DNA from 2 places in the Priestia sp. 10L35 genome. Region 2 is predicted to be linked to the other one. Evidence: a T-box and tRNA genes for the amino acid it is inferred to sense, from the RefSeq annotation. Region 2 holds a T-box; the other holds one or more tRNA genes.

Region 1 (12,049 bases), 820 kb from region 2:
AGGCTTTTACCAACCAGCAGCTGATTTCGCTCTTGTTCAATTGTTGTATGAAGCCAGGTAAAAACAGCGATTAATAATTCATTTTTTGAAGAAAAATAGTTGTAGAATGTTCCTTTTGAAATGCCGCTATAATCAATGATGTCTTGAATAGATGTAGCTTGAAATCCTTTTTCAACGAAGAGATGGTGTGCATTTTTTACAACTTGCTGTTTTCGGTTATTCATTATTATCACCTAAATATAAAATTAGACTCATGGTCCAACTTTATGATACATGATTTAAAGCGTTTACACAAATGTTCTTTTCAAAAAAATAGACGATATCACGACAATGCATTGATATAAAAGGATTATAGGACTGAAAAAGTCGATAAAATAAAGAACATGAACGCAAGATTTTTCACTTGCATAAATTGAACTCACAGTATAATATACTCTATGTAGAACATGTGTCTAAAAAAATGAACTTAAAGTATAAGGAGGTACAATAATGAGTGAATCGATAAATCAAATTGAAAAGCCCCCTTATGGCATAATTGCTATTTTGTTAATTGGCGCTTTTATCTCATTGTTGAATGAAACGTTATTAAATGTGGCGCTTCCGTCTATTATGAAAGACTTAGATGTGACAACGTCAACTGTCCAGTGGCTTTCTACTGGTTATATGTTAGTGAATGGTATTATGATTCCAACTACCGCTTTTTTAATTCAGCGCTATTCTGTCAGAGGCTTATTTTTAACGGCTATGACTTTATTTACAGCGGGAACAATACTTGCGGGTGCTTCGCCCGTATTTTCGGTCTTGTTAACCGCTCGTATTATTCAAGCATCAGGCGCAGCCATCATGATGCCGCTTTTAATGAACGTATTGCTCACAAGTTTTCCGTTAGAAAAACGCGGAGCTGCGATGGGAATTTTCGGTTTAGTTATGATTTTTGCTCCGGCAATTGGTCCTACCTTATCAGGATGGCTAATTGAACACTATGAGTGGAGAATGCTGTTCCACCTTGTTACGCCAATCGCGGCAATTGTATTAATAGGCGCTTTCTTCCTATTAAAAGACAAAAAAGAAAAAGTGGAAATCAATTTGGATTTCCTATCGCTTGTGTTATCTACAATTGGATTTGGGGGACTTCTATACGGATTTAGCTCAGCAGGGGATAAAGGCTGGGATTCTGTGGAAGTATACGGCACCATTATCGTAGGAGCCGTGGCGCTGATTTTATTTATTACGCGTCAGTTCAAGCTTAAAACACCTATGCTTGAATTCCGCATTTTTAAATATCCAATGTTTGCTTTATCATCAACGATTTCAATGGTGATTACAATGGCATTATTCTCAGCCATGCTGCTAATGCCAATTTATGTTCAAACAGTACGAGGCATTTCTCCGCTTCACTCAGGATTACTAATGCTTCCGGGTGCGCTACTCATGGGTGTAATGTCTCCGATTACCGGAAAATTATTTGATAAATTCGGAGCGCGTGCACTGGCTGTAACGGGTCTAACGATTACAGCCGTTACGACGTATTTCTTCAGTAACTTAGAGCTTGATACGACATATACAACGCTCATTACGCTTTACACGCTTCGCATGTTCGGAATGTCTATGGTGATGATGCCGGTTATGACAAACGGATTAAATCAGCTGCCGCAGCGCTTTAATCCTCATGGTACTGCGATGAATAACACGCTTCAACAAGTATCGGGAGCTATTGGTTCGGCTCTTTTAGTAACGGTGATGTCAAATCGTACAGCTACGCATGCAAAAGAGCTTGCTCAAGATGCAATGAGCGGAGCAGGAGCAGCGAATGCAACGGCAGCCGGGGCAGCTCAAATGAAAGAACAAATTGGGATGCAGGCAATGGTACAAGGAATTAACGATGCGTTTGCCGTCTCAGTAGTACTAGTGGTGGTTGCTTTAATTCTTTCATTGTTTATGAAACGCGCCACGCCGGCAAGTGAAGATGAAGTGATAAAGGAAAAAGCAGGACGCGAGCAGTTTGCTAAATAAAAAAGAAATCCCCGCTGAAACAGCGGGGATTTCTTTAGCTTGTATATCTAAAGCTTAAGCCCATTTTCTTTAATAATTTCCGGTAGCCGATGGACGTTTGATCAGCCATAATATGCGCTTCCATCTGCAGGTCTAAAGGCAAGTCTTCAGGCTTTTGGTTTTCAACCATTTCACGGTCTTCGTCAAAGACGCGAAGGTTAAAGTCATACACACCTTCAACGGGAGAATCTTTGTCAAAGTTTCGAGCGATTGGTGCGAATAAACGTGTTTCGCGGGCTGAAATAGGAGAGACTGCATTCATAATCCACAGTTCTGCGCCTTCTGGGAAGTATACTTTTAGCGTAGCTGTAAACGGCGGATAAACATCAAAGACGCGAAGCCATTTAAAATCAGGTGGATTTAAATGCTGCTGTTCTTTGGAATAATTGCTCACGGTGCTCGTATATTCTACATGAAGCCCATACTCTGTATCGCTTACTTTATATTTAGGCACAAAGGCGTTGTTTCGATCACCAAATGTGTCCGTGTGAACCCAAGCAAAATGAGCTACGTCTAAAAAGCCTTCCATTTGACGACCGGCCGAACCCATGATATCAAAGCTCGGACAAACAATTTGCTGAAAATCAGGGTCCTCCCACGCATCGAAGTAAGGCAGGTTATCTTGTTCTCCTGTCAGGGAAGTCCACACTAATCCAAATCGTTCAATAACTGGATAGACGGCCATACACAAGCGGGGAGAAATATTGGCATCAGGGTGAGCTGGAATCGACGTGCATGCACCGTCCGTTGCATAGCGGAAGCCGTGGTAAGGACAGACAATTTCATCATCTTCCACCCAGCCCATGCTAAGAGGGGTGCCTCGGTGAACGCATAAATCACGAGCCGCCACTACTTTGTGTGTGGTACGGTATAGAACTAGATTTACATCTAGCAGTTTTACGGACGTTGGTTTCTCTGTTACATCACTGCAGCGTGCGACGGGGTACCAATACTTAGCGAGCGTCGTCCAATCTTCCAGGCTGAACGTGCAGTCTCTTGGGTAGGGAGTTGCCGTTTTTGATTTGGTCATGGTTGGTTGTTGTTCCATCTATTTTCTTCCCTTCTTTTGTAAGCTCTTTTACTAAGGGTAATATAAAAAAAGAAAATTCACACAATTTATGTAAGGAGTTCTAACATGAAATATGGAACTTTGTAAAAAGTGCGAATTTCAGAAGACGTAAATTAGAGAATATACCAATAAAAAAATTTAAAAAAGCGCTTCCTAAATGAATTTAAACGTGATATAATTTTCCAAGACGCTGGTGTAGCTCAGTAGGTAGAGCACTTGCATGGTAAGCAAGAGGTCGCAGGTTCGATCCCTGTCGCTAGCATACTAAAAAACCTTCTTTCTTGTTGAAAGAAGGTTTTTTTATTTGTGTCGGCTTTAAAATTATTCTCCGAATTATTCTTTCCCTTCTTGTGAAAACTTTAACAGTTTGATAGCCTTATTAGGAGGTTTTGAGAAAATATGTGTATCTTTTCCCCTGTGTCTTATGAATCATATTTAGAAATATTCTTAAAAGAATGTTTATTGTCTCTAAATATTGGGTACACGAAACTAGGGGTTAAATTTCAACAGGGAGTGTGAACGATAATTTGATTACGTTTAAGAATGTGTCAAAGCAATATCCAGACGGTACGACCGCCGTGAAAAATATTAATCTAGAAATTAAAGAAGGAGAGTTTTTCGTTTTAATTGGTCCGAGTGGGTGTGGGAAAACAACCACTTTAAAAATGATTAACCGTCTTCATGATATTACCGAAGGAGAACTATACATAAAAGATAAGCTCGTATCGGACCACAACATACATGAGCTACGCTGGAACATTGGTTATGTTCTGCAGCAGATTGCTCTTTTTCCTCATATGACCATCGCTGAAAATATAGCCATTGTACCCGAGATGAAGCATTGGAAGAAAAACAAAATCAAAACGCGCATTGATGAACTGCTTACCTTGGTAGGACTAGACCCAAAGCAGTATCGAAACCGAAAGCCGTCTGAGCTCTCAGGTGGCCAGCAGCAACGTGTAGGTGTAGCACGTGCCCTCGCAGCTGATCCCCCCGTTATTTTAATGGACGAACCCTTTAGTGCCCTCGATCCGTTAAGCCGCGAACAGCTTCAGCAAGATGTTATTAGCTTAAAAGAAAAAATCAAAAAAACATTTGTGTTTGTTACGCACGATATGAGCGAAGCGATGACGCTTGGAGATCGTATCTGCCTCATGAAAGATGGGGAAATTGTTCAAGTTGGAACCCCGGAGGAATTCATCCAAAAGCCTAAAAATGAATTTGTAAAAACATTTATTGGAAATCAAGGCAATGCTTTATTTGAGACATTGGATATGTTTGTCAAAGAAAGTGAACAGCCAGACGTAGAACCTACTGAAGAGTTAGCTTCAACCGCCACTGTTCAGCAGGCAATGGACGCCCTTTACGACCATGAAGCAATAGCCGTGAAAAAAGGGAGCAAACGTATTGGCGTTGTAACGCGCAAAACTCTATTAGCGTTTCTTTCTGATAAAACGAAAGAAGGAGGAACGCTGTAATGAATGCACTAAGCACATTATTAGATCAACGAGGAGATGCACTGTTTCAAGCTCTTCTTGAACACATTCAAATTTCAGTACTGGCTCTTGTTATCGCCGTATTAATTTCAGTGCCGCTCGGACTGTACTTAACGAGGCATGACCGCATTGCTGAACCAATCATTGGCGTAACAGCCGTACTGCAAACCATTCCTTCACTCGCTTTATTAGGATTACTGATTCCTCTTGTCGGAATTGGAACCTTTCCCGCGGTTATTGCACTGTTTTTATATTCGCTTCTTCCTATTGTACGAAATACATATACCGGAATTAAAGAAGTGGACCCATCTTTAATTGAAGCATCCAAAGCCATGGGGATGAACTCGTGGAGACGATTAATTAAAGTAGAACTTCCTCTAGCACTTCCTGTCATTATGGCCGGAATTCGCACAGCGATGGTACTCATTATTGGCACAGCGACAATCGTTGCTCTTATCGGAGCGGGCGGACTCGGAAGCTTAATTTTGCTTGGTATTGACCGAAGCGATAATAGTTTGATTTTATTAGGAGCCATTCCAGCAGCATTATTAGCGCTTATTTTTGATGGAATTCTGCGAACGATTGAACACTCAGCTAAAAAAGGGTCCAAAAAACGCTCGTTTATTATGATCATCGTATTAATACTTATTCTTGTTTCTCCGTTTGCAGCGATGAGCGCAACAAAACCAGACCTTGTTATCGGAGGGAAAATTGGTGCAGAACAAGACATTTTAATTAATATGTACAAAGAATTAATTGAAGATCAAACCGATATGAAAGTAAATCTTCGTTCGTCGCTTGGGAAAACGGTATTTGTATTTGAGGCTCTGCGTAACAAGGAAATTGATTTGTACCCTGAATATACGGGTACAGCCATTGTGACGCATCTAAAGGAACAGCCGGACAGCAAAGATGAAACAGAGGTGTACAAGCAGGCAAAAGAAGGATTTCAAAAGAAATTCGGCCTTGTCTATTTAGATCCAATGAAGTTTAATAATACGTACACATTAACCGTAACAAAGGAATTTGCCAAAGAAAATAATCTAACAACTATTTCAGATTTGGCAAATGCAACAGATAAAGTAAAAGCAGGGTTTACGCTTGAGTTTAAAGATCGTGAAGACGGCTATGTAGGCGTTCAAAAAGAATATGGTCTTACCTTCCCGAATATTAAAACGATGGAGCCGAAGCTTCGCTATCGCGCTGTAGAAAAAGGCGATATTAACATGCTTGATGCTTACGCAACGGACCCTGAAATCAAACAGTTTGGTTTGAAAGTCTTAAAAGACGATCAGCAGTTCTTCCCTCCGTATCAAGGAGCGCCTGTGCTTCGTGAAGATACGCTAAAAGAGCACCCTGAACTGAAAAAAATCTTAAATCAACTGGGCGGTAAAATCAGTGATGACGAAATGCGTGAAATGAACTATCAAGTAAATGCGAAAGGAAAAACAGCTGAAGAAGTTGCTCATCAATTCTTAGTGAAAAAAGGATTAATTAAAGAGTAAAAACGAAGAAAAAAGTTAGGACAACAGTATGTTAGTTGAAAGAAGATCCGAATGATGAATCGTTCGGATCTTTTTATTTTAGTTGTTTCTAGCAGTTGATTGGAGGGCAACGCGAAGACTCCCGCGGAAAGAGAAGTCTTGCATGGAAATCAACTGAGGTGCAAGAAGTGATTCATGCTCGATTATTTACTCCATTCGTCCATCTTTAGATTGGCGTGATTTCGTTATGTCTCAATCTCTTTTTAATGCGAGAGAAGCATTAATGAAAATGAGGTCTTATGAACAAGCTAAAGGTACCAAATTTGTTTTCTGATGGAAGGAAGGCGCTTTTATGAATTCATTTTTTACGTGTCATCCTGTACAACATTCCTTTCAGCTTTTTTCAGTTGAACATCTTGTAACTTTAGCTATTATCGTGATCATAGGAGCATTTATTTTTTTGTGTCGAAAGCATCTGGGAAAAAAGAGGTTTGTGTTCATTTTGCTTTCACTCATTCTAATTGCTTCAGAAACAGCCTACCAGGCTTGGGAAATCGGATGTCATCGGTGGTCTGCTGAAACTTCCTTGCCTCTTCAGCTCAGTGATATAGTCGTGCTGCTGGCTGCTGTTATGCTGATAACCAAAAGCAGGTTTCTTTTTTATTTTGTGTACTTCGCAGGAATCAGCAGCTCTGTTCAAGCGATGATTACCCCGGACCTTGGCGGCTATGCGTATGCCCAGTTTCGCTATGTGCAGTTTTATGTATCGCATGGCGGTGTGGTACTTGCTTGCTGTATGCTAATTGCTGCCTGCAGATATGAGCCGACGTTTCGTTCTTTGTTGGTAAGCGTAGTATTTGTTAATCTGTACGGGGGTTTTATCTATGTCATGAATCGTTTATTCCATGGGAATTATTTATACATGATGAAAAAGCCAGAGCACGCTTCCTTGCTGGATGTTCTTGGACCTCATCCTTGGTATTTAGTATGGATTGAAGGAATCATGATTCTTAGCTTTCTTGTCCTTTATCTGCCGTTTTGGGTACATAAAAAAATTAAAGGTGATAAAAGCAAAGTCAATTTTGTTGAAGCAAAATGATAATACTGGTAGTTTATAAGTGTAAACTAACTCGGATTTCCTAAAGGAAAAGGAAAGAATGACTGAACGAGCCGTGAGAGGCAAGCATAAAAAATAGAAAAGAAAAAAGCAAGCACAGACATCAGAAGGAGAGTATCAAAATGAAAACACTGGTTATTTTAGCACATCCAAACTTAACATCTTCTCGTATTAATAAAGCGTGGGCAGAGCGAGTAAAAAAAGAAGAGAATGTGTACGTTCATGATTTATACGCAAACTATCCCGATTTCAAAATTGATGTAGAAAAAGAGCAGGAGTTAGCTGTTCAATTCGATCGTATTGTTTTTCAATTTCCATTTTACTGGTACAGCTCACCAGCACTCTTAAAAGAGTGGCAAGATGTTGTCTTAACATACGGATGGGCTTATGGAAGCAAAGGTACTAAACTTCAGGGAAAAGAGTTTGTCGTAGCTACTTCAACAGGAGGCCCTGCAGAAGCTTATCAAGAAGGGGGATACAACCGTTACCCAATGAATCATCTGCTTCTTCCGTTTCAAGCTACGGCAAATTTAACAGGCATGAAGTTCCAAACGCCATTTTTATTTCAAGGAGCAGGCGGTGAGCTGAGCGACAAAGTCATTCAAGATAGTGCTGAAAGCTACGCTCAATTACTAAGGTAATAAAAAAAGCCGCGTTAACGCGGCTTTTTAATTTACATTTGTTCGTGAAAAAGAAGTAAGCAGCTTTTGAGGAGCGATATCTAATCCTTCAATGAGTAATCCTGTCATAGCAGTTAGACTCCCGACTTCAAATGATTCCCCCGCTCTCCAAAATGCGGATTCACCTTGTTTGATATAAATTTTCAGTCCGTTATCGCCAGCTACCCAGCCTTCCCCGTGAACGACTAATAGAAGCTGTGGAATCGTAGCTTCTTGACGGGGAGTATAATCATTTTCTTGAAAAGATAAAAAGCTAATTTTGACATCTCCAGTATGAGAAAGCAATGGATTTACTTTATAGGTAGAATGAAGAAAGGAACGCTCTTCTTTAGATTGAAAACCATATAATTTCATACGTTCATCTCCTTGAATCAAAAATATAAAAAAGAAGTCCTTCTCCTTTCATATACGCATGTAGTAGAAAAAATAGAACTTCAAAGAAATAGCTGTTTTCTGGAAAATGGCTTCATTTTTGTCGAAACTCAAATTTTTTTGAGAGATAGGGAGGAAAAACAGAAGTTTTTTTGAATAGTATAAAAAAAGGTGTCCGCTAATGGACACCTTTTCCTAATTTAAAAATGACTGTAACGCTTGTTTGTTTTCTTCAAGGTCGATGCTTAAAACAGCACCAATACCGGATACTCGTTCATTTGAATAGGAACCTTCGACCGGTAAACGAAGAGATTTTAAATCTGGCTGATTCCCAACTAAGAAATCTTTTCCTATCACGATAAATGTTTTTGGAGGAATATTTGTATCCACATATGGATCAATGACGCCCCATAGCTTAGGAGCTTTTGCCAGCGTCTTTACTTGAAGAGCTTCATCCATTAATTTACCGATCACTTCTTGTTGACGCTTCACGCGCCCGAAATCACTTTGGCTATCATGTCGGAATCGCACGTATCCTAGTAATTTATCTCCGTGAAGAGTTTGTTTTCCAGGTTTTAGCGTCATGCCAATTCCTGATGACATTTCGTGCGGCACGGTAACCGTAATTCCCTCAGGGGCAATTGTATCGGCAACTTTAGAAAAACCTTTAAAATCAACAACGGCATAATAGTTTACATCTACGCCGAAATTTTCTTTAATTGTCTTACGCATTAATTCGGGCCCGCCAAATGCATAGGCTGAATTTAATTTGTTTTTGCCATGTCCAGGAATATCCACATATGAATCACGCATCAAAGAAATAATTTTAGGCTGATTGCTGTCTTTGTCATAATGAGCAATCATGATTGTATCGGCACGCGAATGTTCTTCACCTCGAGAGTCAATTCCAAGAAGCAGCACATTCATGCTATCTAAATTGGCACTTGCACCATTAAAATCAAATTGTCCATCTTTCCCAAAAGCTCCGTCTGCTTCTGCTAACCCTTGTTGGTATTGATAATACACATACGCACCAGCGGCGATTACAAGAATGAGAAAGAAAAGAAGTAGCTTTCTAAAGCGTTTCTTTTTTCTTTGCTTTTTTCTTTTATGTTGTTTACGTTCTGTACGTTCTTCCAAATGTCTCACCATCGCATTCAAAAATATTAATACTTTTTTGTTTGAAACCAATTATGCAAAAAATTATAAAACGACATAATAAAATTAACACTAAGGAATTAGATTAGCAAGTACGTTCACTAGTAAATCTGCGAAGACAGCTAAAATAAGAGAAGTGTACAAATAGAAGAAAGAGGAAATAAAGGTTATTTTTTTCAAGGATCTTTGTTATAATCTATCATAGTTAGGGGAAAAGTTCTGTCTTTTAAGAATGGAATAAGAGGAAAGTCTCTATTTGGGGAGAATCAAATATAGGTCTAAATGTAGAAAAAAGGAGTGAAGCGAATGAGTATATATGTGTCATCTTCGAACCTTGTGCTGATTCCAGAAGCGACGTTAAGTCATTGGAAACCTTATGGCGCGGGGGAATTGACCGGAGCTATTATTTCAGGTAAAGATAGTGCTGAAATAATTAAAGAGCTTAATCAATCGTCTATTCTGCCTTTTACAAGTTTTTTCTATCGAAAGCATTTTGTTATTCTGTTTGATAAAGAACAAGTGAAAAATCATTTTGAACAGCTGCTTTTATTATATAAATCTCAGGGATATATTTTTTATTCTTCTACTTTATACGATGATCACTGGTCCCAGGTCCTTGAAGGAACGAAGCAGCTGCTAACGGTAAATGGACAAGTGGTGCCAGTGCTTGAGCTTGAACAAAACGGTGAATTTGATGTTGTGCGTGATGAAGGCGGTCTGCACATAGTGATAGATGATGACGAAGACGAAGAGAAGCAGCTAGAAAAAAAAGTTCATGAGCTTCCGCTTGAAGAAGGTACCTATTTTATTGGCGATCCGGGATTTGTTGAAAACCGGGACATGCTGGTGAAAGAATATTTTCCTAAAGGTACGTACGAATTTATTTATAGATACGGAGAAAATGGCTGGCTGATGAAAGTAAGTATTCAGCGAAAAGCGATTAAAGAGCAGCTTACTACTCTTCACGCGGCTTTGTCTTAACCTCTATTCATTGTACAATATTGCTAAATAACTATGTTATAATAGTAATATTGTACAATGAAAGGGGTTTTTTTAATGGAAGCACGTTTACAAAAAGTCGTATCGTGGCTAAAAGAAAAGAATGTAGAAGCAGCCTTTATTTCGTCAACCGAAAACGTATTTTATTTAACTGGATTTCACACGGATCCGCATGAGCGTTTGCTTGGCTTATTTGTGTTTAACGAAGCGGAGCCGATGCTTGTTTGCCCATCAATGGAAGTGGGACAAGCAAAAGAAGCGGGCTGGAAGTTTGATGTGATTGGATATGAAGATCATCAAAATCCTTGGAAACTTATTAAAGAAGCTTTACATAAACGAAACGTAATAGATGTGAAAAAGGTTGCTGTAGAGAAAGAGCAGCTGCTGTATGCGAGAGCTGAAGAACTGCTTAGCCTATATCCAAACGCTGAGCTAGTCGGAGCAGAAGAGAAGTTAAATCAGCTGCGTTTAATTAAAGATGAGCGTGAAGTTGAGATTCTTCAAAAGGCAGCTGCCTTAGCTGATTTTGGTGTAGAAGTAGGTGTAGCTGCTTTAAAAGAAGGCGTTACGGAAATGGATGTTCTGGCTAAAATTGAATACGAGCTAAAGCGAAAAGGAATTCGTGAGATGTCGTTTTCAACGATGGTTTTATTTGGTAAAAAAACGGGAGAAGCGCATGGGAACCCAGGTCTTCGCACGTTAAAGCCAGGAGATATGGTTCTGTTCGATTTAGGTGTAGTGCTAGACGGATACTGTTCAGATATTACACGTACAGTCGCTTACAAGTCTATTAATGATAAGCAAAAAGAAATCTATGAAACGGTACAGCGCGCTGAGCAGGCAGCACTTGAAGCTTCCAAGCCCGGAACTCGCATTGGCGACTTGGACATGGTAGCACGCAATATTATTACAGAAGCAGGATATGGAGAGTATTTCTTGCATCGTCTTGGTCATGGTCTTGGCATCAGCGTGCATGAGTTTCCTTCAATGAGCCGCAACAATGACGATGTGCTTCAAGAAGGCATGGTATATACAATTGAACCGGGTATCTATATTCCAGGACTCGGAGGCGTGCGTATCGAAGATGATGTAATCATTACAAAAGATGGATACGAAACGTTAACGAAGTACCCAAAAGAATTACAAATTATTTCATAATAATGTCATAAAAAATAGAGGCTGCCATGGTGCAGGCTCTATTTTTTATGGGAAAAGAAAAAATTGGTTAAGGTTTCTCGTTTGCTTCTTGATACAATTTCATAGTATGTTACGAAACGATAACATTTCTATCACATTTTCTAAAAACTATATCGTAAGCGAGTGCAGTAGTATATGCTGTACAGTAGGGAGCTTTTTAAGGTCGCAAGCAAGGAGGTTTTTTATGAGTAATTTTACAAAAGATGAAGAATTAATTATACATAAAGCAATAGATGTATTTGGTCAAAAGGATCGAATTGAAGATTATTCAGATGAAAGAAAAAAGCATGGTATTCACGTTGTGGCGTGTGAAAACCATCCGCGTCAAGACGTAACCGCGTATGCAACGCTCGGTGGACATCAATGTCCGACAGGCTATACAGTTGGAGGAATCCCGCTTCGAATTGAAATCGTTGGGGCTTGTC
Region 2 (12,049 bases):
CAAAGGGGTGTTTATTTTCCTCAATTTTAATAAAAAATTAATAATCGTTTAGCAGCTTTTACACACTGTCTCACGAGAATACAGGGGTAATTTGTATAGTTCTATCTGCAAGAACAATCTTTAATAAAATCAAAACACGTATTGCAAAATAAATGTAAACAAAGTATACTATGTTTCGTGAACTTCTTGTGTACCTTTCGGTGATGTGGCTACTTAAAGGGTTAGGACCTCTTTGGACTAACTTTCCCCCGTGGTAGTTAACATGCTATATGGCGAAAGAACTTCATGTTTAACGATTAAAAATTGTTAAAGGGGGAAATATCATTATGGAAACAATGGGTCGTCATGTCATCTCAGAATTATGGGGATGCGATTTCGATAAGTTAAATGATATTGATTATATTGAAAAAACGTTTGTTGATGCAGCTTTAAAATCTGGTGCGGAAGTTCGCGAAGTAGCGTTCCATAAATTTGCACCTCAAGGTGTAAGTGGCGTTGTTATTATTTCAGAATCACATTTAACGATTCACAGCTTCCCAGAGCATGGTTATGCAAGTATCGATGTTTATACTTGTGGTCATTTAGATCCTACAATCGCAGCAGATTATATTGCAGATGCTCTAAGTGCACAGACACGTGAAACAATTGAATTACCACGTGGAATGGGTCCTGTTCAGGTAAAACAAACTAAAGCGAATGCACTTTAATAGTGTCGATTGATTACGTAAGTTAAGAGGTGTATTACACACCTCTTTTTAGTATATAAATTTTTAATACGCAAAAACAAAGGGGATAACAACATGGGGGTAGTACAAGCAGTTAAATCTTTATTTTCTAATCATGTAGAAACAAACGATCACCATTCAGATCCAACTCTAAAAACGCATTATTACAAAACAACAGCCGGGAATGCATTTAAGCAAGTTCATGAAATGTTGAAGCACATGCAAGGGATAGAGATACTTGCTGCATATGAAGAGCGAGGAGAGATTAGCTTAAACGTTGTAAAAGGAAGAAAAGCTTTTGTTGTGATTACCATTATTAACGTACGTCCTCTTGAAACCGCTATCGATTTTTCTGCTACAACAGAATCAAAAGTGGTGCCGGTTGATTTTGGTTTTAGTAAAGAACTTGTACGTACGCTTTATAAGAGCTTTGATCAAAAACTCATTCCTCTTTCTTCGTAAGTTCCTTATCATTTTTGAATTTCAGGAAATAAAATGGGGAAATTCCTTTTCCTTTACTTGTATTCAAGCCTTGTTTTCTATAAGATGGAATAAAGCAAATCCTTTAATACAGCATCGTGTTTGTTAAAGGAAATGATGATAAAAATCATAATAAATGGCGAATAGCCGGCTAACATAGATGGAAATTAACTTATATAAGAGAAAATAAAAAGAAAAACAAGGTTTATTATTGGAGCTGAGAATATGAAGTGCCCATCCTGTCATTACAATGGAACGAGAGTGCTGGACTCGCGCCCTGTAGAAGAAGGCCGCTCTATTCGTAGAAGACGTGAATGCGAAGAGTGTCACTATCGTTTTACAACTTTTGAGAAAGTAGAAGAACTTCCGTTAATTGTTGTAAAAAAAGATGGAGCGAGAGAAGAGTTCAGCAAAGACAAAATCCTTCGAGGGTTAATTAAGGCGTGTGAAAAACGCCAAGTAAGCTTAAAACAATTAGAAGATACGGTACACGATATTGAAACAGAGCTGCGCAGTCAGGGTACATCAGAGGTGCAGTCAGATGTTGTAGGAGAAATGGTGATGGAGCGATTAGCTGCTATCGATGAAGTCTCTTATGTTCGATTTGCTTCTGTATACCGACAATTTAAAGACATCAATGTATTTATTGATGAATTAAAAGATTTAATTAAGAAGGAACGACTGTAAAAGAGCTATTGAAGTATTCTTTAGGCTCTTTTTTGTCATTTCTATTACTTTAAAAGTAGGTAGGGAACGACATGAAAGAACAACATTGGAAAGAAATGATACCGGTCGATCGTTATGTTGTTCGTTCGAACGGCATACTGCAGGAATACGACCGAAAGATTTTAACCATGCTCTATCAGCCGTTGGTGGGTACAACGTGCTTTGGTCTGTATATGACGTTATGGAGCGAGCTGGAACAAGATCGTTTATGGGGGAAAGAGTCTACGCATCATCATCTAATGTCAATGATGCAAATTAATTTGAAAGCTATTTACCATGAGCGGTTAAAATTAGAAGGCATTGGTTTGTTAAAAACATATATTAAGGAAGAAGATGATGTTCGTGTGTTCATTTATGAGCTCATTCCTCCTCTGACGCCCCATCAGTTTTTTAACGATGGCGTGTTAAATGTATATTTATATAACCGACTCGGAAAATCTATCTTTCAAAAAGTAAAAAATTATTTTTCTGATTCACTCGTCGATGAGCAATCGTTCAAAGATGTGACGCATTCATTTAACGATGTATTTAAATCAGTTAAAGCAACAGAGCTGGCTCCAAGTTTTCAGTCTGAAAGCAAGGATGTATTTTCTCCTGATGCTCAAACGGACTTTGTGGATTCCTCCAAACGCGCTTCTATTGAGATGAGCCCGGATTCCTTTGATTTTGATTTATTTTTAGCAGGTCTAACAGATTCAATGATTTCGAAAAGGTCTATTACATCTAAAGTAAAACAAGCGATTGAAAAGCTAGCCTTTTTATACGGTATCGATCCTCTTCAAATGAAAAATGTGGTGCTCGATTCGCTAAATGAGAACGATCAAGTTGATATTGAATTGCTTAGAAAAGCAGCACAGTCCTTTTACCAATTTGAAAATGGAGAAGCACTTCCAAATCTAAGCGAACAAATTCAGCCGCCTATGCTTCGTACCATGCAGGAAAAGCAGCCGCAGACAAAGGAAGAGCAGCTCATTCAACAGCTTGAAGTGACTTCTCCTCGACAGCTTTTGATCGAGTTTTCCGGGGGAGCAGAGCCTTCAAAAGCAGACTTGCAAATGATCGAAGAAGTGATGTTTAACCAAAAGCTTTCACCAGGGGTAGTAAATGTTCTAATTTACTACGTGATGCTAAGATCCGATATGAAATTATCTAAGAGCTATGTAGAGAAAATTGCTGGACACTGGGCGCGCAAAAAGGTACAAACTGTTCAAGATGCCATGAATTTAGCTAAAAATGAACAGAAAGAATATCAGAATTGGACCGAAGCAAAGCAAAATAAAAAAACAGCTGGACGAAAAATTGTGCGTAAAGAAATGGTGCCAGAGTGGCTGAGCGATGAAGAAAAAGAAGAGAAAAAGCAGCCTTCAAAAGAAGTGGACGGATTTGAAGAAGAAAAACGAAAGCTACAAGAAGAGCTCAAGCAGTTAGATCAAGAGCTAAAACAAAAGCATAAAGAATAAAAAGCAGGTATGATAGAGATGAGGTGAAAAAGATGAAGCCTATCAATGATTCACTAAATCAGTTAGTGAACAAAAAGGATTTTAAAGCACGCTTAGAAGCATTAAGAAACAGTATCCTGTCTAATCCCGAAGTTAAAACATTTTTGCAAGAGCATCGCCATGAGTTAGATGAGCAAATGGTTGACCGAGGTCTGATGAAGATGCATGAATTTATCGATCAAAGCAAATGCTGTGACAAGTGTCCTTCTCTGCAAAGCTGTGTCAACATGGTGAAAGGATACCACCCTCAGCTGGTTGTAAAAGGCCGTAATATTGATTTACAGTATGAACGCTGTCCTAGAAAAGTACAAGAAGATGAGCGAAAAGAACAAGAATCTTTTATTCAGTGTATGTACGTGCCTAAAGAAATTTTACAGGCAACAATGTCTGATATTGAAATTGAGCAGGGAAGATTTGAAGCCATTAAACTAGTAAGAGATTTTGTGCGAGAATATGAGCCGAATAAGAAAATGAAAGCTTTATATTTACATGGTTCGTTTGGTGTGGGGAAAACGTATTTTCTTGGAGCAATTGCCAATGCGTTAGCCGAAAAGAAAGTGAAATCTACCATTCTGTATGTCCCTGAGTTTTTGCGTGAGTTAAAAGGTTCGTTTCAAGATCAAAGTTTCAATGAGAAAATAGAGTATGTCAAAAAAGTACCGGTTCTTATGCTTGATGATCTCGGAGCAGAATCCGTAACGAGCTGGATGCGAGACGATGTGCTCGGAACCATTTTACAATTCCGTATGCTCGAAAATTTGCCGACATTTTTCAGCTCGAATTTAAATTTTAAAGAGCTACAACATCATTTGACTTATACCCAAAGAGGCGAGCAGGAAGAGCTCAAAGCCGCTCGTGTCATGGAACGAATTAAGTCTCTAGCCATTCCTGTTGAAATGAATGGAGAGAATAAACGAAATAGATGAGCAGGTCGTTTTACATTTCTTGTAACGACTTGCTCATTTTTTTGCATGTTGCCCCATATACATTAATAAAGCGTGTCCAAAGGGGGGCTATGAGGAATGAAAATATTCTTTAAATATGTAGAAGACGCAGTCGTTGTATATGAGTCTTTATGCGCGAAGCGAAGCGCTTTATCATATGGTTCACAGTGCTTGAAGCTGGTGAATAATCAGCTTTTAGTCATTGATGAGACATACAATAGAGAGGCCATTTTACAAGACATGGTGATACCGGTATTAACCCACGTAATTTTAAAAAAGAAAGAAAAAAAGATGATGGTAAACATATTAAAAGAACAATTTTTCTATTCAGAAGAGGAAGAGCAAGATTTGCTGCTTCAAATTATGGGGGGGATTATGGAAGGAGAGAGAGGCGAAATTCCGCAAAAAACATTTTCTCTTCCAAGAGAATTACTTATCCGCCAGGCTCTTCAAGACTTCTTCATTCATAATGTAACATTCACCTTTGAGTCTTTTCTCCAATTCCGTTTAAAAGAATATCAAGAGCGGCTGCGCTATTATGCCGAGCTGGCGATTGATGAATATAAGCTTGAACAAGACTATCAAATTCTTATTCATCAGCTGCGTCAAGCAGCTAATGAAAGACAGTCATCTACAGGTAACGTGTATGTAATGCACTTGAACAAAAACAAGTTTGTACTGTACGACCACAACAGTAGATATGTTCCTGAACGTGAATGTGCAGCTCTAGCAGAGGCCTTTTTATCTGAACAAGAATCATTATACATAGACTCAACTATTATCGCGCCTTTGCTAAGTTTATCTCCAGCTGCTATTCATCTGTATAGCGACCAGCATGATCATGATTTTGTTTATACCATTCAAAATATCTTCCAAGAAAAAGTTATGTTATACGAGAAAAATGAATTTCCGTTTGATCAAAAGCAAAATATAACGTGAAAGGTTGATTTCTATTTTGAAAATGAATATAATAAATGCATATTGAAAAACAGCTATATGTTACAAGTTATGATGAGGACATGAGTGTATATTTACGGTTTGTAGAGAGGGAGATCCAGGCTGAAAATCTCCTAACACGGAATATATTCTTACCACCTCTAAACTTCAGTAGTAAACGAGCAGAGCCTCTAGTAATTACTGACGGAATTTCCGTTATAAAACCTCGAGCCGCTTCGGGTTCTTTGGGTTATCCAGAATACGAAGAGGAAACAAGGGTGGTACCGCGTGTATACACAACTCGTCCCTTTTGATAGGGGACGAGTTTTTTGTTTTTACAAAAAGTTTATTCAGTTATGTTAAAGGAGTGGAAAGTTGTGTCAGAAGTAATCAAAATGACATTCCCTGATGGAGCTGTTAAAGAGTATCCAAAAGGATCATCAACAGAAGATATTGCGGCTTCTATTAGCCCGGGATTAAAGAAAAAAGCATTAGCAGGCAAAGTAAACGGCGAGCTGCTGGATTTACGTACGCCAATCGAAGAAGATGGCAGTCTTGAAATCATTACACAAGATGCTCCTGAAGCGCTTGAAATTATGCGTCACAGTACAGCGCATTTAATGGCTCAAGCAATCAAACGTTTATACAAAGATACAAAAGTACAGCTAGGTGTAGGGCCGGTTATCGAAAACGGTTTTTACTATGACATCGATATGGAAGAATCAATTACTCCTGAAGATTTAGGTAAAATTGAAAAAGAAATGAAAAAAATCGTTAATTCAAATATTGAAATTGAACGAAAAGAAGTTTCTCGTGAAGAAGCCATTCAACTTTTTAAAGAAGTTGGCGATGAACTGAAGCTTGAATTGATCGATGCGATTCCAGCAGGTGAAAAGGTTACGATTTACCAACAAGGCGAATTCTTTGACCTTTGCCGAGGCGTGCACGTGCCGTCAACAGGCAAAATTAAAGAATTTAAACTATTAAGCGTGGCGGGTGCTTATTGGCGCGGAGACAGCGATAATCAAATGCTGCAGCGTATTTACGGTACAGCATTCTTTACAAAAGCAGATTTAGACGAGCATCTTCGTCTTCTTGAAGAAGCAAAAGAACGTGATCACCGTAAACTTGGTAAAGAGCTAAACTTATTTACAAATTCTCAAAAAGTAGGACAAGGTCTGCCTTTATGGCTTCCAAAAGGTGCGACGATCCGCCGTATTATCGAGCGTTATATCGTAGATAAAGAAGTAAGCCTTGGTTATCAGCACGTTTACACTCCAGTGCTCGGAAGTGTAGAACTTTACAAAACGTCTGGTCACTGGGAGCACTACCAAGATGACATGTTCCCTGCAATGGAAATGGATAACGAAGACCTGGTTCTTCGTCCGATGAACTGTCCTCATCACATGATGGTTTACAAACAAGGTATTCACAGCTATCGTGAGCTTCCAATCCGTATTGCTGAGCTTGGAACGATGCACCGCTACGAAATGTCAGGAGCATTATCAGGACTTCAGCGTGTTCGAGGCATGACGCTAAATGATGCGCATATCTTTGTACGTCCCGACCAAATCAAAGAAGAATTTATTCGTGTAGTTCGCTTAGTTGAAGCGGTTTATAAAGATTTTGGATTTGAAAATTATTCATTCCGTCTATCTTACCGTGACCCTGCAGATACAGAAAAATACTTTGATGATGATGCAATGTGGGAAAAAGCACAAAGCATGTTAAAAGACGCAATGGATGAACTTGACCTTGATTATTATGAAGCTGAAGGCGAAGCGGCATTCTACGGTCCAAAACTAGACGTTCAAGTTAAAACAGCCCTTGGGAAAGAAGAGACGCTATCTACGGTTCAATTGGATTTCTTACTTCCTGAACGATTTGATTTAACGTATGTAGGAGAAGACGGAAAACAACATCGACCGGTTGTTATTCACCGCGGCGTGGTGTCAACAATGGAACGTTTTGTAGCTTTCTTAATCGAAGAATACAAAGGAGCTTTCCCAACGTGGTTAGCACCTGTACAAGTTCAAGTGATTCCGGTGTCACCTACCGTTCACCTTGAGTATGCAAAAGAAGTGCAAGAACAGCTTCAGCTGGCGGGTATTCGTGTGGAACTTGATTCTCGCGATGAGAAAATCGGCTATAAAATCCGTGAGGCTCAAATGCAAAAAATTCCTTATATGCTTGTTGTAGGGGATAAAGAAGTAGAAGATAAAGCAGTAAACGTACGTAAATACGGTGAGCAGAATTCAGAAACAGTGGACTTCCAAGCCTTTTTACAAAATGTAAAAGCAGAAGCATCTCGCTAATGAAAAAAGCAGAGAATTGAAATTCTCTGCTTTTTTATCTAACATTTATAAAAAACTGTTGCATAAATGTTTTTCCTTTGATACAATAATTTTTGTTGTGAAAAAAGAACGAAATCATTGACTTTTGTCTTTGTTGATACTATAATAGCTTAAGTAATTGAATACTTGTTTATACAGAAGAAGAAGCACCCGCTTCTCACCTGAGTGACGCATAGAGCAGTTAGCAGGTACATCGTATCTTAATTAAAACGATAGAAGTGTGGGTGCAGTATGTACTCACACTTTTTTGTGTGAGTTAATAATCGGTCTAAGCAAGCGTATTCGCTCATTAAACCTTGGAGGTGGCTACTTATTAGCAAGGACATGATGGTAAACGAGGGCATTCGAGCTCGCGAAGTTCGTCTAATTGATCAAAATGGTGAACAATTAGGAATTAAATCAAAAAATGAAGCATTAGAAATTGCTTCACGAGTAAATCTTGACTTAGTAATGGTTGCTGCAAATGCGAAACCGCCGGTATGTCGTATTATGGACTACGGTAAATTCCGCTATGAGCAACAACGTAAAGAAAGAGAAGCTCGTAAAAACCAAAAAGTTGTAAACTTAAAAGAAGTTCGTTTAAGTCCAACAATTGATGAACATGATTTTAACACTAAACTTCGTAACGCACGCAAGTTCCTTGAAAAAGGTGACAAAGTGAAAGCGTCTATTCGCTTTAAAGGTCGTGCCATTACTCATAAAGGGATTGGCCAAAAAGTACTTGAACGTTTTTCACAAGCTTGCGAAGATGTAAGTTCAGTTGAATCGGCTCCTAAAATGGAAGGCCGCAGCATGTTCTTAGTCTTGGCACCTAAAAACGAAAAGTAATAGAACGAGGAGGAACACCCCATGCCAAAAATGAAAACACATCGTGGCGCTGCAAAGCGTTTCAAAAAGACTGGAAGCGGTAAATTAAAACGTGCTCGTGCTTACACAAGCCATTTATTCGCTAACAAATCTACAAAACAAAAGCGTAAATTACGTAAAGGTTCTTTAGTAAGCAAAGGTGACTTCAAACGTATCCGTCACTTATTAGATAACATTAAGTAATTTGGGTTGAGATAGAAACAATACAGGAGGTAAACAATTATGCCACGCGTAAAAGGCGGTACAGTAACACGCAAACGTCGTAAAAAAGTTTTAAAATTAGCTAAAGGTTTCTTCGGTTCGAAGCATAGATTATATAAAGTTGCTAATCAGCAAGTTATGAAATCTCACATGTATGCTTATCGTGACCGTCGTCAGAAAAAACGTGACTTCCGTAAATTATGGATCACACGTATTAATGCAGCTGCTCGTATGAACGGTCTTTCTTACAGCCGTTTAATGCACGGTTTAAAATTAGCAGGTATTGAAGTTAACCGCAAAATGCTTGCTGACTTAGCTGTAGCTGATGAAAAAGCATTTGCTGAATTAGCAACTGCTGCTAAAAAAGGCTTAGATAAGTAATGAATATAAAGTCTCGTCATCTTTAGATGATGAGGCTTTTTTACTATCGGAGGACATATCATGAATGAACTGCTGCTTACCTATTTTATTGTTATTAATATAGTAGGGGTAGGAATGATGTATAGAGATAAACAAAAAGCGAAAAGACATGAGTGGAGAATTGCCGAAAGCACACTGTGGACGGTAGCTGCTATCGGAGGAGCTCTTGGAGGACTAATTGGGATGTATTGCTATCGTCATAAAACGAAGCACACATCGTTTACAGTAGGTTTTCCTATTCTTGCTGCTCTTGATTTACTTTTCTTTTTTGTTATCAGCTGAGCACAAATGATGTTGTGCTCAGTGTAAAAATTCTCGAACGGGGCTTTTCCAGCGAATAGGAGCATTTGGATACATGTCGTGTACGTGGCTTTCCAGCAGCTTGAAATCTTGCTTTTGCAGTTCATGTAATCGAGATGGATCTGTTAACACCATTGTAATTGACAAAGATTCTGGTTCATTGGGATTGCTGTATTTTTCTCCTTCAAATAAAATACCTTTATACGTTAGTAGAAAATTTTTGCGGATATTCGTTTTTTCGTCAACGACAAAAAATTGCTGATGTTCCTGAGCTGCTACAAGCTTCCGCTTTGGACTGCGAAAATGCTGAACCAGCTTTAATAGTGTGTAAGCAACAAGCGCGAAAATGAACACGCGAACGATAACAATAACAAACATAACGCTCCCTCCTTTACAAGGCACAGTTTTCTTACTTTACGTTCGAGTTTCTAAAAAGTTTCATGATTTTTGATATAATTTCTTTATTGGTTTAAAAAGAAGAAGATATACATAATTACAGGAGTGATTACATTGAATTTACAACAGCTATTTACCATGCAGCGCCAGCTGGATCAGCATATAGAGGATAAGCATGAGCTTCATAAGGAAGATTTGATTCCGAGAAAGCTTTTAGCACTGCTTGTCGAAATGGGAGAGCTGGCAAACGAAACGCGCTGCTTCAAATTTTGGAGCGTCAAACCTCCGGCTGAAGACGCTGTTATTTTAGAAGAATTTGTGGACGGTGTACATTTTATCCTTTCTTTAGGGATTGAAAAAGGATACGATGATTTAACTGAGTTACCAGATGCAAAAGCAAGTGATTCAAAAACAGCACAATTTTTACAGGTATTTGCACAAGTTGCTGCTTTCGAACAGGATCAGTCGAAAGAAAACTATGTGGACATGTTTGTATCTTACATGACGCTTGGCGATATGTTTGGTTTTTTCGCTGAACATATTGAAAAGGCGTACATCTCAAAAAATGAAGTGAATTTTAAACGCCAAGAACAAGGATACTAGAAATAAAGGGATGGGAAATTTTACTTCAACCTCTTTTTAGCTATAATAGAGGTATACATATGAAAGGGGTAATCCATATGACAAAGTTAGATGAAACATTGACGATGCTTAAAGCACTAACAGATGCAAAAGGAATTCCTGGCAATGAGCGTGAACCGCGTGAGGTTATGAAGAAATATATTGCACCTTATGCAGATGAAGTAACGACGGATGGGCTAGGCAGTTTGATTGCAAAAAAAGTGGGCAACGAACAAGGGCCTAAAATTATGGTAGCCGGTCACTTAGATGAAGTAGGCTTTATGGTGACTCAAATTGATGAACGCGGCTTTATTCGTTTTCAAACGGTAGGCGGATGGTGGTCTCAAGTGATGCTTGCTCAACGCGTAACCATCGTTACATCTAAAGGAGAGGTAACGGGGATTATTGGCTCAAAGCCTCCTCATATCCTGCCTCCAGAAGTGCGTAAAAAGCCAGTTGACATTAAAGATATGTTCATCGATATTGGTGCCTCTAGCAGAGAAGAAGTAGCGGAGTGGGGAGTGAAACCTGGTGATCAGGTTGTGCCTTATTTCGAATTTACGGTTATGAACAACGAAAAGATGCTGCTAGCGAAAGCCTGGGATAACCGTATCGGCTGTGCAATCGCTATCGATGTATTAAAAGCTTTAAAAAATGAAACACATGAAAATGTTGTGTATGGTGTAGGAACGGTGCAAGAAGAAGTTGGACTTCGAGGTGCAAAAACATCCGCTAACTTTATTGAACCGGATATTGCATTTGCTGTTGATGTCGGCATCGCTGGAGATACACCTGGTGTTTCTGATAAAGAAGCATCTTCTAAAATGGGAGAGGGTCCGCAAATCATTTTATATGATGCTTCCATGGTTTCTCATAAAGGACTTCGAGATACAGTGGTAGATGTGGCAGATGAATTAAATATTCCATATCAATTTGATGCAATCGCTGGAGGCGGTACGGACTCAGGTTCTATCCATATTTCAGCTAACGGGGTGCCAGCACTTTCAATTACGATCGCAACTCGTTATATCCATTCTCATGCAGCGATGCTTCATCGTGATGATTATGAAAATGCAGTTAAATTAATTGCGGAAGTAATTAAACGCTTAGACCGAAATACGGTAAACGCAATTACGTATAATTAAAAAAAGCTCATTCTCCTAGGAGAATGAGCTTTTTGCTGTACATAGGACAAGGCTATTTATTTTAAACCGTTTTCAAGCGTTGTCAGAATTTCTTCTTTTTCTGATTCTGGAGACTTTTCCCAAAGCACCTCAAATAAAACACCAAGTCCAGGGAGCATTTTTTCCTCGCCGCTTTGAATAGCGTCAGAAATTGTAGCTTCAAGCTCTTCTTTTGAGTTTCCTGAAACGTTTGCAATAACAGCATTTCGTAAATTAAGATCCATCATTTTCACCTCAGCTATCGTAAAGTTACCAATAGTTTTTGTTTTCTTTGCGATTTCTATGTACAATAAAGTGAAACTTATCTAATGATTATTGAGCAAAATGTAATCGAACTATTTATTTTTATATAGATAAAGGAGTTATGTTTGTGAAACAAATTGATTCAGTTAAAAA

What was found. The T-box of region 2 lies ahead of thrS (threonine--tRNA ligase). A T-box ahead of a tRNA ligase gene usually reads a tRNA of that ligase, here a tRNA-Thr.
Region 1: it encodes a tRNA-Thr, which carries the amino acid that the T-box ahead of thrS (threonine--tRNA ligase) is inferred to sense. The anticodon was not compared.

What each region holds. Positions count from the first base shown of each region.
Region 1 is NZ_JBFTKA010000001.1:961,203-973,251, forward strand. It holds gene AC1DEF_RS04905 (TetR/AcrR family transcriptional regulator) at 1-224, opposite strand, end outside; gene AC1DEF_RS04910 (DHA2 family efflux MFS transporter permease subunit) at 490-2,013, shown strand; gene AC1DEF_RS04915 (aromatic ring-hydroxylating oxygenase subunit alpha) at 2,048-3,100, opposite strand; tRNA gene AC1DEF_RS04920 (tRNA-Thr) at 3,311-3,383, shown strand; gene AC1DEF_RS04925 (ABC transporter ATP-binding protein) at 3,649-4,599, shown strand; gene AC1DEF_RS04930 (ABC transporter permease/substrate-binding protein) at 4,599-6,122, shown strand; gene AC1DEF_RS04935 (YwaF family protein) at 6,454-7,200, shown strand; gene AC1DEF_RS04940 (NAD(P)H-dependent oxidoreductase) at 7,341-7,859, shown strand; gene AC1DEF_RS04945 (cupin) at 7,887-8,252, opposite strand; gene AC1DEF_RS04950 (LCP family protein) at 8,466-9,422, opposite strand; gene AC1DEF_RS04955 (hypothetical protein) at 9,735-10,409, shown strand; gene AC1DEF_RS04960 (M24 family metallopeptidase) at 10,485-11,585, shown strand; gene AC1DEF_RS04965 (suppressor of fused domain protein) at 11,809-12,049, shown strand, end outside.
Region 2 is NZ_JBFTKA010000001.1:145,414-157,462, forward strand. It holds gene speD (adenosylmethionine decarboxylase) at 327-707, shown strand; gene AC1DEF_RS00725 (cytosolic protein) at 801-1,187, shown strand; gene nrdR (transcriptional regulator NrdR) at 1,431-1,892, shown strand; gene AC1DEF_RS00735 (replication initiation and membrane attachment family protein) at 1,964-3,391, shown strand; gene dnaI (primosomal protein DnaI) at 3,424-4,356, shown strand; gene ytxC (sporulation protein YtxC) at 4,453-5,313, shown strand; T-box leader at 5,374-5,622, shown strand; gene thrS (threonine--tRNA ligase) at 5,667-7,625, shown strand; ribosomal protein L20 leader region at 7,797-7,919, shown strand; gene infC (translation initiation factor IF-3) at 7,989-8,492, shown strand; gene rpmI (50S ribosomal protein L35) at 8,514-8,714, shown strand; gene rplT (50S ribosomal protein L20) at 8,754-9,113, shown strand; gene AC1DEF_RS00770 (DUF1294 domain-containing protein) at 9,174-9,434, shown strand; gene AC1DEF_RS00775 (hypothetical protein) at 9,453-9,830, opposite strand; gene AC1DEF_RS00780 (dUTP diphosphatase) at 9,963-10,451, shown strand; gene AC1DEF_RS00785 (M42 family metallopeptidase) at 10,529-11,614, shown strand; gene sspI (small acid-soluble spore protein SspI) at 11,671-11,877, opposite strand; gene AC1DEF_RS00795 (TrmH family RNA methyltransferase) at 12,018-12,049, shown strand, end outside.